One region of the Neisseria chenwenguii genome, then DNA from elsewhere that is predicted to be linked to it. Evidence: predicted binding sites of a transcription regulator. Region 1 holds the regulator's gene; each other region holds the start of a gene.

Region 1 (4,216 bases):
TATTCGGGGAACGAGAGGTGGAAGGTCTGTTCGTAAGTGGCAAAGTTGAGGGCGAAGCGGCACATGAGGTCTTGGATGATGCCGCGGCGCAGGATGTCGTCCTGGTTGAGTTGGTAGCCGCGCATGGCGGGGAGATGGCCGGCGTCGATGGCGGCGTAGTAGGCGTCGATGTCGCGTTCGTTTTGAACGTAGGTGCTGCCGATTTTGCCGATGCTGGAAACGCCGATAGCGACCAAGTCACAGTCGGCGTAGGTGGAATAGCCTTGGAAATTGCGTTGCAGCCGGCCTTCGCGCAGGGCGACGGAGAGTTCGTCGTCGGGTTTGGCGAAGTGGTCCATGCCGATGAAGACGTAGCCGCGTTGGGTCAGGGTTTGGACGCAGTATTGCAGCATGTCGAGTTTTTCTTCGCTGTCAGGCACGGCATCGGTGTCGATGCGGCGCTGGGGTTTGAAAATATGCGGCAGATGGGCGTAGTGGTAGAGGGCGAGGCGGTCGGGGGTGAGGCCTAATACGGTGTCGATGGTGGTATGGATGCTGTCGATGGTTTGGTGCGGCAGGCCGTAAATCAAATCGACGCTGACGGATTTGAAACCGGCGTCGCGGGCGGCGTCGATGACTTCTTTGGTTTCTTCGTAAGACTGGATGCGGTTGACGGCTTCCTGTACTTTGGGGTCGAAATCCTGAATACCGACGCTCATGCGGTTGAAGCCGAGTCGGGCAAGGTGTAACACGGTTTCGCGGCTGACTTTGCGCGGGTCGATTTCGATGGAGTATTCGCCGTCGGGAAGGGGTTGGAAATGTTGGCGGATCATTTCAAACACGCGTTCGAGCTGTCCGTCGCTGAGGAAGGTGGGCGTGCCGCCGCCGAAGTGGAGTTGGGCAAGCGGATGGCGGCCTTTAAGGTACGGGGCGAGCAGCGCCATTTCGCGTTCGAGATATTCGAGATAGGCGTCAGCGCGGGATTTGTCTTTGGTGATGATTTTGTTGCAGCCGCAGTAGTAGCAGATGGTGTTGCAGAAGGGGATATGGATATAAAGCGAAAGGGGCTTGTTTAAAGCCCCTGTGCGCTGCTCTAAGGCGCGGATGTATTCGGCTTCTTTGAAACCTTCGTGAAAGCGGTCGGCGGTCGGGTAGGAGGTGTAGCGCGGGCCGCTGGCGGGCAGTTTGGCAATTAATTCGCGGTCGAATTCTGGCAATTCGTTGTTTTTAATTGGGATAATTTTCATATTCGACAGGAGTTTATGTATAAGTTAATGAATTAGTAAAATTTTGGATAGTTTGTTAGAATGCCACGCTATGATAATCTTATTTTGACCTGAGTCAATAATTTATCAGTCCGATCACAAGAAGTTTTTACAATAAAGGTGTTTTATGGCTGCGCACAATGATTCACATCCGATGAAAACTTTATGCTCCACCTGTTCTTTGCGTGAGCTTTGTTTGCCCGTGGGGCTTGTGCCGGACGAATTTACCCAATTAGATGCCGTTATCCGCCAGAGCCGCCGTCTGAAAAAGGGCGAATACCTGTTTCGCGCGGGCGAGCCGTTTACTTCGCTTTTTGCCATCCGCGCCGGTTTCTTCAAAACCACCGTCGCCAGCCAAGACGGACGGGATCAGGTAACCGGCTTTTTTATGTCGGGTGAGCTCATCGGTATGGACGGTATCTGCGCCCATGTTCACAGCTGCGACGCGGTCGCGCTGGAAGACAGCGAAGTGTGCGAACTGCCGTTTGCGCACATGGAAGAATTGGGACAGAACATCCCCAGCCTGCAAACCCACTTTTTCCGCCTGATGAGCCGCGAAATCGTGCGCGATCAGGGCGTGATGCTGCTGCTCGGCAATATGCGCGCTGAAGAACGTTTGGCAGCCTTCCTGCTGAATCTGTCCAACCGCCTGTATGCGCGCGGTTTTGCCGCCAACGATTTCATCTTGCGGATGTCCCGCGAGGAAATCGGCAGTTATTTGGGGTTGAAACTGGAAACGGTCAGCCGTACATTGTCGAAATTTCATCACGACGGATTGATTCAGGTGGAGCACAAACACATCAAACTCTTGGATACGCAGGCTTTGAAAAAAATGGTATCGGGTTGTGCACACGCGATGTAAGCCCAACCTAAATATTGATAAATGAAAAAGGCCGTCTGAAAACTTCAACTGCGCTCAGCAATCGAATTTTCAGACGGCCATTATTTATATCCCTAAAAACTAAATCGAGAAATCTTCGACAATCGGCATATAAAGAATGCGGTCAACCGCTTCCCGCGTCAGCTTGGGCGAGAACATCTCAATAAAATCATAAGTGTAGCCGCGCAGATAAGTATCGGCGCGTACCGCAATCCAAACCGGTGACGGTTCAAACAGATGGGCAACATCGACGGCCTGCAAGTCTTTGTCGGTTTCGGCGTTATAGGCCGTTTTTGCCATCAAACCCGCGCCCAGTCCCAATCGGACATAAGTTTTCAACACATCGGTATCGGCTGCGGCCAACACAATTTCGGGGTGATCCAGCCCGGCTTTCTCAAACGCCCGAGCAACGCTGCTGCCGGCCTGAAACGCGGATTCGTAAGTCAGCAGCGGAAACGACGCCAAATCCTCAATACTCAAAGGATTGCGGCATTCCAGCAGCAGATGGCTGTCGGGTACAAAAACTGCATAATTCCATTGGTGACAATCTAGTTTGCGCAATTCCGGCTGCTCGTCAAGTTTTTCCGTCACAATGGCAATATCCGCCTCGCCGTTTCCGACCATTTGCGCAATATCCGCAGAGCTACCCTGTTTGACTGTCAGTCTGACTTTCGGATAACGCTTGACAAAATCCGCTACAATATGCGGCAGAACATAACGGGCTTGGGTGTGCGTGGTCGCAATGGTCAGCGAACCGCTGTCGTAATCGGTAAATTCGCTGCCTATGTTCTTGATATTTTGGACATCCCGCAGAATCCGCTCGGAAATTTCCAAGACTGCCATGCCCGGCTGCGAGACCGAAACCACGCGCTTGCCGCTGCGGATGAAAATCTGAATGCCCAGCTCTTCTTCCAACAGCCGGATTTGCTTGGAAATGCCCGGTTGCGAGGTAAACAGCGCATCGGCTGCTTCGGAAACATTCAGATTGTGTCGGTAAACTTCAAGGGCGTAGCGGAGTTGTTGCAGTTTCATATCGGCTTGGTTGTGGGTTTTGTACGACAAACAGCGCGTAATTTAGCATATTTTGCCCGAGCCTGCCCGATGCAGTTTAACAGGATAAGTAGCTGTTTGTTTTTTATTAAAGTATCCGAATGCAATATATAAAAATGGAATGCAATGGAAAATTTATGTTGTTTTCCCGCAACTTTTAAGTGCTTAGAATAGAATTTTCCGCCTAAATGAATGACACACCGTTGGTTTTTCGGCATGATTGCCCGCAGGAGGCAAGCAGTTTCGCTATAAATCGGCAGTTTGAGTATTGACAGCCTGCACTTTGCTTCTTTATAGTGCAACCTGAAATATCCGATTGACCGCCGTTTTTTATGCTGCGGTTTGTATATTGGTGAACTTGTAGCGGTTGCTTCCGTATCCGTTGCATAACAATCTTGATGAGGGAATAAAATGACCAAACAGCTGAAATTAAGCGCATTGTTCGTTGCTATGGTTGCTTCGGGCACCGCAATGGCAAGTGAAGCGCATACCAAACACGGCTACACCGTAAGCAGCCAGTCTCAAGAAGTCGTACGCAACAGCTACGGCGAGTGTTGGAAAAATACTTACTTCGATAAAGCCACTCAAGGCCGCATCGAGTGCGGTGATGCACAAGAAGTCCGTCAGGATCCCGAATACGTTGACGAAACTGTTTCTCTGTCTGCCAAAGCTCTGTTCGGTTTCGACAAAGACATCCTGCGTCCTGAGGCTCAAGAAAACCTGAACACTCTGGCTCAACGCCTGAGCAATGAAAACGTACAAACCGTACGCGTTGAAGGTCATACCGACTTTATGGGTTCCGAGCAATACAACCAAGCGTTGTCTGAGCGTCGTGCCAACGTAGTGGCTAACTACTTGGTAGGTCAAGGTGTTGCTTCAAGCAAAATTTCCGCTGCCGGCTTGGGTGAGTCTCAAGCGCAGATGACTGCCACTTGTGAAGCAGAAGTTGCTCAAATGGGCAAAAAAGTTTCCAAAGCCAAACGTCGCGCTGCGCTTATCGCCTGTATCGAGCCTGATCGTCGCGTAGATGTTAAAATCCGCA
Region 2 (4,216 bases), 660 kb from region 1:
CCCGATGATGCGCGGCATATCGGTCAGCTGCGGCGACAGGCGCATCAGGTCAATACCGCTCTGCTGCATTTCGGCATGGTGCGGCAGCAGACACTGGCTGTCGTAAGACATGGTCTGAATGCCGTTAATGGTCAGAAACGGCCGGCCTTCGCGGGTATTCATGGCCATACCGTGTTCGTGGTCGAGGCAGCGGAACTCGCAGCTGTCTTTGTTCAGATTGTAGTGGCGGGCGGTAAAGCAGCGCGACGAGTAGGCCAGCGGGATTTTGCCCCAAGCGAACACTTCGGTTTCGAGGCTGTCTGAACGGGCGGAGATGACGGCGGTTTTATCGTGCCCCAGTTCGGCGGGAACGACCCAGCGGTATGCGCCCAAATCTTTAAACAGCGCCAGCGTATCTTCGTTGTAGATATTGAGCGTGGCACCGGCGACAAACGGAATGCCGTGTTGGCGCGCGAGTTTGACTGCGCCCATGTCGTTGGCCTCGATTCTGAATTTGCCCTGTTCGGCGGTTTTGCGCAGACGTTTCAGATCAGATTCACTCTCCAGCAACACCTGCGACGACAAAACAATCTCTTTGCCGCTGTCCGCCAAATCTTCCGCCAGTCCGAACCAGTCGGCAAAGCGCATTTTCTGGCGGCGCGAACAAACCGTTTCGCCCAAATAAATCACGTCCAGCGGCGTATCGAGCATCTGAACGTAAAACTCCAGCAGCATTTCTTTCTGCCAGAAAAACAATACCGGCCCCAAAGTCAGTTTCATCGGATTATCTCCTGATGCCGTCTGAAAAACCTTTTGGCAGAAACACGGCGGGTTTACCACCCACCCTACGCATTTCTGAAAAATAATGCGGCATTTTCAGACGGCCTGGTGTTATTTCCACGGACGGCTGTATGCGCCCAACGTCGATTGGTGTCCTTCCGACACCTTGCCCAACGCCCCGCTCCACGCAGGGCTGACCCGGTAATGCTGCGGATCGGCCGCCGCCGCATCCAGCGCCTGCCGCAATGCGCGGGTTACCTGCGCGGTGTACATCTGGCTGCGCTGGCGTCCCTCCACCTTAATCGCGGACACGCTGATTTTCAGCAGTTCGGGCAGCACTTCCAATACGTTCAGACTGGTCGGCTCTTCCAACGCGTAGTAGGTTTCGTCTTCGACTTCGAAACGGCCTTTGCACAAAGTCGGATAGCCCGCCGGCTCGTCAGGATTGAAGTGGTCGATGAGGATATTGTTCAGACGCACGTTCATACGGTCGGGCAGCTGCTCCCAGCGCACCGCTTTCGCCGGTGAACACACACCTTGCATGTTCGGCGATTCGCCCGTCGCATAACTCGACAGAATGCAGCGCCCCTCCACCATCACGCACAAGCTGCCGAAACCGAACACCTCGATTTCCACATCGGTATTGTCCGCAACGTGTTTTACCTGATCGATGGTCAGCACGCGCGGCAGCACGGCGCGGCGCACGCCGAACAGCTCTTTCATCAGGTTAATCGCCTCGTAATTGGTCGCCGAACCCTGTACCGACATATGCAGCCGCAGTTTCGGATGCTTTTCGCAGGCATACGCCATCAGCGCGGGATCGGCCAAAATCACTGCATCCGCCCCCAAATCCGCCGCCGTATCGACGGCTTTGCGCCACTGCGCTACCTGACCGGCCTGCGCAAACGTATTAATCGCCATCAACACCTGCCGCCCGCGCGCATGGGCATAAGCCACGCCCTCGGCAGCCGTTTTCAAATCGAAATTCAACCCGGGGAAATTGCGCGCATTGGTCGCATCTTTCAGCCCCATATAAACCGTGTCCGCACCGTTATCCACCGCCGTTTTCAGCATAGCGAGGTTACCGGCCGGACACACCAGCTCGGGAATGGCCATTGGTGTTCCTTGTTATAAAAATCAATATTTGGTAGAAGTTTGGCGATTCTATGCCCCGAAACCACAAAATATTCTGACCCATATCAAAATCTGACCTAAAATATTGAAAATTTTTATTAACACAATAGCCTTTTAAAAACAGATTCCGAACCCGCGAAAAAAGGCCGTCTGAAAATTTTCAGACGGCCTGATATTTTTATCGCCTAATGGAACTACTTGTGTATGTTCCTAATTTGAAATAACAAAAAGCTGATGACTACTGTTGCTCCCAGTTGGGCGATAAACGACCATACGGGTTTTTTAGCAATACGGCACATAACCAATCGGTAAAAAACATAAGTCGCCAGCAATACTGACGAAATCAGCATAATCTGCAACACACTCAACCGAACTTCCAATACGGCGTTGAACATTTCCATCATCCGTTAATTTCTATTTAAAAGATAAGTATTAACACCCCCCGCAACTACGCCGCTGGCAATTGCAGATGCCCCAGATGCAATGCCTCTTACAGTGCTAAGTGCTCTTCCAGCAGCACCGCCTGCCACAGAATAAAGAAAGTCGTCCGGATTTCTGCCTCCGCCGGCCAAATAACCGTATCCACCGGCATAGCCACCCAAGATAGCCCCTGCAGCGTTGGCTACCCATCCACCGGATACTTTTTCCAAATCATCTAATCTTAACGTTTTCATAATATAAACCTCCCTGTTAATAATCATAAAATAAGAATCTCACTACTTGTGTGAAATTCTTATTCCTTGGACACCTTTAAATTGAAAGAGCTTTTTGTATAAGTGTTTTTCGTTAAGAAATATAAACTTTGGATAACAGTATCGGTATATGCTTTTCTAAATATCCATGCCACATTAGTTTTTTGGTAGCATCCTGAAAAGCATGCTGCTTAATTTATAAGTAAAAAATTAATGATTTAGTACAGGTTTCCCGTTAATTTTCAAGCCTGAATTTGTACCATAGATTGCGTTATCCACTTGACGATTTTCCCCAGCATACTTTTCAGGACACTACCGTTTTTTAGCATGAAAACTAAAAAATAGCTATATGAATTAATCATTGGATTAGAAATCTATACTACTTTCGAGTTAAATTCCAGTGTATATATTTTAATTTTTTTGAAATGCATTAAGCAGAGGATTTTATAATAATACCATTAGCAGGAATCCCTAATTCTGTCTTTAGCAATTTAGCTATTTTGGGATTCAATTAGATGCTGTTGAGATTCAGGCCGATACCTTTGTAAAAATAAAAAAGGCCGTCTGAAAATATTTTTCAGACGGCCTCTGCCCCTATCCAACACCTATCAACCCGTATTGCGCAACCCTTGCGCCACACCGTTGATGGTCAGGTGAACCATCAGAAGCGCGTGCGGGTTGTGCGGCTCTTTGCGCAGGCGTTTGAGCATGGCGACTTGCAGGCCGTTGAGCGCGTTGAGGTAGGGAATCCGCAGGGCGAGCGAACGGGCGAGGCTGCGGTTGTCGCTCAGAAGCTCGGTGGTTTGCAGGATTTCGAGCAGGGCTTTGCGGCTTTTCAGGTATTCTTCCTTAATCATGGCGAAGATGGCGGCGGCTTTTTCGGGCGATTCGCTCAAGCCGGCGTAGTCTTCGGCCAGGATGATGTCGGTTTTGGCCATCACTTGTTCCATGTTGGAAAGCATGGTTTGGAAGAAGGGGTTTTCTTTGGCGTGCTGCTGAAAAGCCTGCATGGTGGCGGTTTTTTTCGCGCAAAGTTCGACGACGGCGCTGCCGAAGCCGTACCAAGCAGGCAACATCAGGCGGTTCTGCATCCATGAAAACACCCACGGAATAGCGCGCAAATCCTGAATCCGCGCCAGCGTTTTGCGGCTGGCGGGCCGGCTGCCGAGGTTGAGCGTGGCGATTTCCTGGATCGGACTGGTTTGCAGGAAGTAGTCGATGAAGTCTTCGTGGGTAATCAGGGCGCGGTAGTATTTGAAGGAAACGTCGGACAGCGCCTGCATCAGTTTTTCATCGGGATCTTTGCGCTCGGGCAGCAGGCTGGCTTCGAGTGTGGCGGCGACGAGGGTTTCCAGATTGCGCCGCGCGTTGCTCGGGTCGGCGTATTTGGCGGTGATGACTTCGCCCTGCTCGGTAATGCGGATTTGGCCGGCCACGCTGCCTGCGGGCTGGGCGAGGATGGCTTGGTACGACGGGCCGCCTCCGCGGCCGACGCTGCCGCCGCGGCCGTGAAACAGGCGCATTTTGACGCCGAATTTTTCAAACAGCGCCACCAAGCCCAATTCGGCGCGGTAGAGACACCACGAGCTGGCGACGTAGCCGCCGTCTTTATTGGAATCGGAATAGCCGAG
Region 3 (4,216 bases), 1.2 Mb from region 1:
TTGATGTTGAAAAGCGTGAACATCGCCGATTTCGGCGAAGTGTTGCTGTCGCTGGGACACATCGGCGTCTTCCGCGCTTTGGCTGATGCGGCCGGATTATCGGCAGAGCAGTCGGCACAACTTTTGGCGCTGATGCAGGACAAAGACGCGGAAGCGGTGAAAAACTGCGTGGAATCATGGTGTTTGGACGGAATGTGGGTCAAGGCGTTTGCGCTGCTGCCCGCACTTTACGGCGGTCGCGAAGTCTTGCAGGAAGCGCGTGCCAAGCTGCCGGATCTGTCGGCGGTAGGCAGGGCTTTGGACGAATTGGAAGCGGTATGTGCGGCGTTCCCCGCGCAAAACGTCCACATTGATTTGTCGGAACTGCGGGTGGACAACTACCACACCGGCCTGCTTTACGCGGCCTACGGTTCAGACAGCCACGATGCAGTGGCGCGCGGCGGGCGTTACGACGGCTTGGGCGCGTATTTCGGCCGCAGCCGTCCGGCGACGGGTTTCAGCTTCGATTTGCGCAGTTTTATCGGCCGCCTGCCGGAAATCGGCCGCCAGTCTGTGGTGATGGTGGCGCGTGAAGATGCGGAAGCGGCCAAAGACGCTGTGGCGGTTTTGCGCGAACAAGGGCAGTGTGTGGTAGTGGATTACGGCATCGGGCATAACGGCTCTGACAATATTTCAGGCCATCTGAAAAAAATCGACGGCGTTTGGCAGGTTGCCGAAGTTTAATTTTCTTGGATTTGATTTTAGGATTTGAGTAATGGCTAAAAACGTGGTGGTCATCGGCGCACAATGGGGCGACGAAGGCAAAGGTAAGATTGTGGATTGGCTGGCGGAAGAAACCGCCGGCGTAGTGCGTTTTCAGGGCGGACACAACGCGGGGCATACGCTGGTGGTCGGCGGTAAGAAAACCGTTCTGCGCCTGATTCCGAGCGGCATTCTGCATGAACAACTGGATTGTTTTATCGGCTCGGGCGTGGTGGTTTCGCCTGAAGCGTTGTTGGGTGAAATCGACGAATTGAACGCCGCCGGTGTGAAAAATGTCGAAGGCCGTCTGAAAATTGCGCCGACCTGCCCGCTGATTCTGCCTTACCATATCGCTTTAGATCAGGCGCGCGAGGCTTCGCGCGGCAAGGGTAAAATCGGTACGACAGGCCGCGGCATCGGCCCGGCTTATGAAGACAAAGTTGCCCGCCGCGCCATCCGTGCCGTCGATTTGCTGAATTTGGACAAACTGTCTGAAAAGCTGGAAAGCATTTTGGCTTACTATAACGTCCAGCTTCAGCATCTGCACGGCGCCGAGCCGGTGAAAGTAGAAGACGTGATGGCAGTCATCAATAAAGTTGCGCCACACATCACGCCGATGATTGCCGATGTTTCCCGAATTTTGAACGAAAAAAGCGGAAACGGCGAACGCCTGCTGTTTGAAGGCGCGCAGGGAACGCTGCTGGATATCGACTATGGCACTTATCCGTTTGTGACGTCGTCCAACTGTTTGGCAGGTGCTGCATCGGCGGGTGCCGGCGTAGGGCCGCAGATGTTGGATTATGTGTTGGGAATTGTTAAGGCTTATACCACGCGCGTGGGCTCGGGGCCGTTTCCGACCGAGCTGTTTGACGAAGTCGGCGCCGGTTTGGCCGAGCGCGGTCACGAGTTCGGCTCGGTAACAGGCCGTGCGCGCCGCTGCGGCTGGTTTGATGCGGCTGCGCTGAAACGCTCGATTCAGGTCAACGGCATTTCGGGAATGTGTATCACCAAATTAGATGTGATGGACGGTATGGAAACCGTCAATATCTGCGTTGGCTACGAGTTGCCCGACGGCAGCAAAACCGACATTCTGCCTTGCGGCTCGGATGCAGTTAAAACCTGCAAGCCTGTTTACGAAACCATGCCGGGCTGGAAGGAATCCACTGTCGGCGTGAAAGAATACGACAAACTGCCGGAAGCCGCCAAAGCCTATCTGAAACGGATCGAAGAATTTTGCGGCGCGCCTGTGGCCATGGTTTCTACGGGACCGGATCGCGAAGAAACGATTGTTTTGCAGCATCCGTTTGCTTGATATTTCGGGAATTTAAAAAAATCAGGCCGTCTGAAAAAAACGATTTTCAGACGGCCTAAGTTTTCTATTTTACTCTTCGTATAAGTTTTTTAAAGTATAGAAGTTGTGTAATTTTGGGTAGTTTACAATGGGGTTGATTTATATCAAAATGTGTGCGCGAAGGTAGTTTTATTTCATGATTTTGACTGTATATATGAAAGCGGAAGTGCTATTCTTAACACATTAAAAATTTGGTCTGTTTATTATTTTATTTAACAAAATTAGGAGTTTGAAATGTCTGCAGATGTTCAAGAACGTCCTTCTGCCTGGGAAGGCTTTGTCGGCGGTAATTGGGAAACCAACGTTGACGTCCGTGATTTTATCCAGAAAAACTACACACCATATGAGGGCGATGCCAGTTTCTTGGCGCCGGCTACCGAGGCAACTACTAAATTGTGGGCAGAAGTGATGGAAGGCATTAAAGTGGAAAACCGTACCCACGAGCCTTACAAAATTGATGCGCAAACTGTTTCCGGTATTACCAGCCACGCGCCGGGCTATATCGACAAAAATTTGGAAAAAATCGTCGGTCTGCAAACCGACGAGCCCCTGAAGCGTGCCATTATGCCGTTCGGCGGGTTGAAAATGGTTCAGGATTCCTGCCGCATTTACAATGTGGAATTAAACCCCGAAGTTTCCGAAATCTTTACCAAATACCGTAAAACCCACAACCAGGGCGTGTTTGACGTTTATACGCCTGATATCCGCCGCTGCCGTAAATCAGGCGTGATTACCGGTTTGCCGGATGCTTACGGTCGTGGCCGTATCATTGGCGACTACCGTCGTGTTGCGCTTTACGGTATCGACTTTTTGATGAAAGACAAGTTTGCCCAATTCAATTCGCTGCAAGCCGATTTGGAAAACGGCGTGAACTTGGAAGACGTCATCCGCCGCCGCGAAGAAATCAACGACCAATACAAAGCCTTGGGTCAAATGAAAGAAATGGCTGCCTCTTACGGCTTTGATATTTCCGGCCCGGCGAAAAACGCCCAAGAAGCGATTCAATGGACTTATTTCGCGTATCTGGCTGCAGTGAAATCGCAAAACGGCGCCGCAATGTCGTTTGGCCGCGTATCGTCGTTCTTGGATATTTATATCGAGCGCGACCTGAAAAACGGTGTGATTACCGAAATACAAGCGCAGGAATTTATCGACCACTTGGTCATGAAACTGCGTATGGTCCGTTTCCTGCGTACCCCCGAATACGATCAGCTCTTCTCCGGCGACCCGATTTGGGCGACCGAATCCATCGGCGGTATGGGCTTGGACGGTCGCACGCTCGTGACCAAATCCAACTTCCGCGTGCTGCATACGCTTTACAATATGGGTCCGTCTCCCGAGCCGAACATCACCATTTTGTGGTCTGAACAACTGCCGCAGGGCTTTAAAGAATTCTGTGCCAAAGTTTCGATTGACACCTCTTCCGTCCAATACGAAAACGACGACTTGATGCGCCCTGATTTCGAGAGCGACGACTACGCCATCGCCTGCTGCGTCAGCCCGATGGTTGTCGGCAAACAAATGCAGTTCTTTGGTGCGCGCGCCAACTTGGCCAAAACCCTGCTGTACGCAATCAACGGCGGTGTGGACGAAAAATCCAAAGATCAGGTCGGTCCGAAACATGAACCGATCATGGATGAAGTGCTGGATTACGACAAAGTATTCGAGCGTATGGATAAATTTATGGATTGGTTGGCAACACAATATGTTACCGCGCTGAACATTATCCACTACATGCACGACAAATACTCTTACGAAGCCGCATTGATGGCGCTGCACGACCGTGATGTCAAACGCACAATGGCCTGCGGTATTGCCGGTTTGTCGGTAGCAGCCGACTCGCTGTCTGCCATCAAATACGCCAAAGTCAAACCGGTTCGTGACGAAAACGGTATTGCTGTTGACTTTGAAATCGAAGGCGAATATCCGCAATTCGGTAACAACGACGACCGTGTGGATGACATTGCCTGCGACTTGGTAGAACGCTTCATGCGCAAAGTAGCCACCCACAAAACCTACCGCAACGCAATTCCGACCCAATCCGTGCTGACTATTACTTCCAACGTGGTCTACGGTAAGAAAACCGGTAATACCCCTGATGGCCGCCGTGCCGGGGCGCCTTTC
Region 4 (4,216 bases), 1.0 Mb from region 1:
TTTCCTGACTGATTTTGACCGTATTGAAAACCGGCGCCCAATCCAGCCCGTCGCGGTGGCCTTCGATGCCAGAGACGCCGAAAAAGCCGCGGCCGTTTTCCGCCGCCAGCGTAATCGGAATATCGACGTCCAAACTGCCGTTGGACACGCCGCGCTCGAGCGTAAACACGTCGGATTCGTCAAAATTCGCCAAGTGCGCGCCCCAATAGAGGATTTCCGCAGGCTCGGTGCGCACGATCAGGTCGGTATCCTTACTCTGCAAACGGATGATTTTTGCAGTCATTTTGCCACTCCTTTGTAAAGGTAATTTTGAGAAAACGGCATCCGCGCGCCGCAGATGCCGTCTGAAAAAACGTCAGTTCCGAACCAGGGCTTTTTTCGGGCCGGTCAGCACGACCGCCGACAGCAGGGTAAAGCCCGCCGCGATGCTGCCCAAAAGCAGGTAGCTGGAATGAAAGCCCATGCTGTCGTACATCGCGCCCACATAGGTGGACATAAACATCATGGTAATCTGCTTGCCGAAGCCGTAGGCCACCAGATAAATCGTTGCCGAATATTTTTCGTCGAACACAGTCGTGATGTATTTAAACATCCCCACCAGCAGAAACGGCACTTCAAACATATGCAGCGTTTTCAGGATAATCACCTGCACCGCGCTGCCCGCGAAAGACGAACCCAAAATCCGCACCGTCATGATGCCTCCGGCCAGCAACAGCGCATTTTTCGCACCGATTTTGTTGACCAGAAGCGGGGCGAAAAACATAATCGCCGCATTCAGCAGCTCGCCGAAAGTCGTAACATAACCGAAGGCTTCCGTGCCCTGCTCTTTCGACGCGAAAAACGACGTGAAGAAATTGGCAAACTGCTGGTCGAAAATATCGTAGGTACACGACACGCCGATTACATAAGCCAGCAGCGCCCAAAAACGCGGCTGTTTGAGCAGCGCCAGCGCCTGCCCGAGGGAAACCTTGCTATGATGGCTTTCACCCGCGCTTTTCCGATCCAAATCATCGGTTTTGGCGAAAAACAGCAATACAAACAATACCACCGCAGCCGCCGAACCCATCCAAAACACCAGATTCGGATCAACGCCGAACAAAATACCGACAATCGATGTGCACAACGCCCAGCCCAGCATCCCGAACATCCGTGCGCGACCGAACTCGAAATTGCTGTGACGGCTGACTTTCTCCACAAACGCCTCAGATGCCGGCGCACCGCCCGAAAACACAAAGCCCATATACAGACCGCCCGCAACCGCACCGGCCACGACATTGCTTTTCAGCAGCGGGCTGAACACATAAATAAAAAACGGTGCAAACAGAATCAGCCCCACCGCCAAAATCCACAGCAGGTGTTTTTTCAGCCCCATCTTGTCGGTAATGTAACCGAATACCGGCTGCGCACACAGCGCGAAAAACGACATAAACGAGAAAACAATCCCCGTATCCGCCTTGCTCAGGCCGTTAATATCGTGCAGCCAGATCGGCAAAAACGGATAACACGCCGCCATGATGAAAAAGTACAGGAAGAAATACGCTCCGAAAATCCAAAAATTGCGGTTTTTCAGATAGTAACAGTCTTGAAACTCAGATTGCACTTCAGACATAACACACCTCGTCAAATCTAAACAATAAAATCCGTAAATTTACCGACTGCGACATTAATACAATTCCCGTTAACGAAACATGCCGAAGCAACCAAACCATGATGTCTGTCAAAAAAAGCTGTTTTTCCCCGCCGAATCTGTTTCCACAGGGCGGAGACGGCGTTATATTGATATCCCTTGCACAAAGGCCGTCTGAAAAGCCAGCATACTTTTCAGACGGCCTTTTATGCGTATTGGCTGTTTCGGTTTTAATGGTGTCCGTTTTCCGCCTCCGCCTGTTTGCGATAGGCGAGCGTGTACATCACGCCGACGAATACTGCGCCGCCAATGGCGTTACCGATATAAACGGAGATCATGTTGTGGGCAAACTGCGTCCAAGTGATGTCCGCGCCTGCCCAAATGGCAGCGGGAATAACGAACATATTGGCAACGACGTGCTGGAAGCCGATTAAGACGAAAATCATGATGGGAAACCAAATGGCCAGAATTTTGCCGGAATAGGTGTGTGCGCCGTAACAAAGCCATGCACCCATGGCGACCATCCAGTTACAGCCTATGCCGGAAACGACGGCATGGCCGAAGTCGGCGGCGACTTTGCCTTCGGCGACGTGTATGGTTTCATGCAGGTATCTGCCTTCGGTCAGGCCGAGGTAGTGGCCGAAAAACCAGGCGACAAAAAAGGCGCCGATAACGTTGGCCAAGGTCACGATCAGCCAGTTGCGCAGCCATTGTGCGGCGGTAATTTTTTTCATCATGACGGCAACGGGTAAAACCATCATGTTGCTGGTAATCAGTTCGCCGCCTCCCAATAAGATACAGATCAGACCGATGGGGAAGACTGCCGCGCCAAGCAGAGTGGCGAGACTGCCCCATTCTTCGGGCATGCCGCCGACCACGCGGATATAGGCCAAATAACCTAAGGAAATAAATGCACCGCCCAAAAAACCGAGTACGGAAAGTTCGGCGGTACTGCCGTTGCCTTTGGCAATACCTTTACCAACGGTTGCATTAAGGATTTCGTGCGGATAGAAGTCGCTCATAATAAAGGCCTTTTTGTGAAGTTGCGTGATTTTAAGCAGCTTCCCGCCAGGCACTTTTGATGTAACTCAACCACTTTGTGTTGTTGCATGGTGTAATTATCAAGGGTTGGATTGCAATCCCTGCATCAACACAAAAAGGCCGTCTGGAAACCCATGCCGCTGCTGCTGCGGCGTTTTCAGACGGCTTTTTCAACATTCGGGCGCCAACCCTGTTTTCTGCGCTATTTTCCGCAGATGTCTTTTGCAATGAAGCTGTTTAAGCGCTCGTAATGCGCGGTGACTTTGTCGTCTTTCTGCTTTTCGGCTTTCATTTTTTTGCGTTTGGAAACGTCTTGGGCGTAAGAGAAATCGAGTTCGGATTCGATGATTTTGTTTTTGGCGGCGGTGGCGGCGAGGATGCCTTTGCTGCGCAATACGGTGGAACTGCCTTTGCCCAGATACATGTTTTCGGCGATTTCGACTTTCACGCCGTTTTTGCGGTAGGCGGTGCAGATGTTTTTCGAGCCGCTGATTTTGTCGACTTCGAGCGCGCCCGTTTGTTTGTTGAAACTGTAAACGGTGAAGTATTTGGCGGCGGCGAGCAATTTAAGCTTGTCGGCTCTGCTGCGGTTTTTGTTGTCACTGACGGCGATGCTGACGTCGTCGCTGATTTTGACGATGTCGAGCGCGGTTTTTCCGTTTACCGTGAATTTGCCGGCAACTTGGCCGTTGCTCGGGGCTTGGGTGAAGTTGGCAGTGTTGGTTTTACCGGCGGTATCCGAGAAATAGAAGGGTTCGTCGAATTTTTGGACGGGCTTGGTGCTGCTGCACGCCGCAAGTACCAGCATCAGCGGTAGAACGGACAGATAGGGTTTCATGGTCTTTTTCCGGTTATTATGGTGAAATAAAATAAAAAATCTGCTTCGTTGGCAGCGGCTGAGCTCAAAAAGGACGATTCACTAAGGCGCTGAAGCGCCAAGTTCATCTGTCCCGTACTACCCGTACTATCTGCGCCTTGCTGCCTTGTATCTTTCTTATTTTATTTCACCATATGAGGCCGGCGCGTGTTGCGCCGGCCTTTTCAGACGGCCTTATTTTTTCAGTTCGGCCAGAATTTCATCGACTTTCGCTTTCGCGTCGCCGAAACACATAACGGTGTTTTCATTGAAGAACAGCGGGTTTTGTACGCCTGCATAGCCGGTGTTCATCGAGCGTTTAAATACGACGACTTCTTTGGCTTTCCAAACTTCCAATACCGGCATACCGGCGATGGGCGAGTTCGGATCGGTTTGCGCGGCAGGGTTGACGGTATCGTTGGCGCCGATAACCAATACCACGTCGGTTTCGGGGAAATCGTCGTTGATTTCATCCATTTCCAAAACGATATCGTAAGGCACTTTCGCCTCGGCAAGCAAGACGTTCATATGACCCGGCAGACGGCCTGCGACGGGGTGGATGCCGAAGCGCACTTCGGTGCCGTTTTTACGCAGCAGGTCGGTGATTTCGGCCACAGGATACTGCGCCTGCGCCACCGCCATGCCGTAGCCCGGCGTGATGATGACGGAACTTGCGCCTTTGAGCATTTCGG

Evidence for each region. Region 1 encodes FNR, which switches genes on or off when oxygen is low (the NO sensors DNR and NnrR bind a similar motif). Its sites were predicted from a motif close to TTGATNNNNATCAA; they were not measured.
Region 2: the regulator FNR is predicted to act here: its motif matches at 1,949-1,962, upstream of ubiU (ubiquinone anaerobic biosynthesis protein UbiU).
Region 3: the regulator FNR is predicted to act here: its motif matches at 2,187-2,200, upstream of pflB (formate C-acetyltransferase).
Region 4: the regulator FNR is predicted to act here: its motif matches at 2,706-2,719, upstream of BG910_RS02780 (formate/nitrite transporter family protein).

What each region holds. Positions count from the first base shown of each region.
Region 1 covers NZ_CP022278.1:1,588,343-1,592,558, reverse strand. Annotated here, with positions in the region: gene hemN (oxygen-independent coproporphyrinogen III oxidase) at 1-1,226, opposite strand, end outside; gene fnr (fumarate/nitrate reduction transcriptional regulator Fnr) at 1,372-2,106, shown strand; gene BG910_RS07840 (CysB family HTH-type transcriptional regulator) at 2,206-3,156, opposite strand; gene BG910_RS07835 (OmpA family protein) at 3,586-4,216, shown strand, end outside.
Region 2 covers NZ_CP022278.1:933,304-937,519, forward strand. Annotated here, with positions in the region: gene BG910_RS04575 (U32 family peptidase) at 1-759, opposite strand, end outside; gene ubiU (ubiquinone anaerobic biosynthesis protein UbiU) at 871-1,875, opposite strand; gene BG910_RS04590 (hypothetical protein) at 2,301-2,567, opposite strand; gene ppc (phosphoenolpyruvate carboxylase) at 3,194-4,216, opposite strand, start outside.
Region 3 covers NZ_CP022278.1:407,641-411,856, reverse strand. Annotated here, with positions in the region: gene BG910_RS02070 (ATP phosphoribosyltransferase regulatory subunit) at 1-723, shown strand, start outside; gene BG910_RS02065 (adenylosuccinate synthase) at 755-2,053, shown strand; gene pflB (formate C-acetyltransferase) at 2,327-4,216, shown strand, end outside.
Region 4 covers NZ_CP022278.1:566,681-570,896, forward strand. Annotated here, with positions in the region: gene BG910_RS02770 (alpha-galactosidase) at 1-283, opposite strand, end outside; gene BG910_RS02775 (MFS transporter) at 356-1,609, opposite strand; gene BG910_RS02780 (formate/nitrite transporter family protein) at 1,858-2,649, opposite strand; gene BG910_RS02785 (hypothetical protein) at 2,871-3,506, opposite strand; gene pntB (Re/Si-specific NAD(P)(+) transhydrogenase subunit beta) at 3,720-4,216, opposite strand, start outside.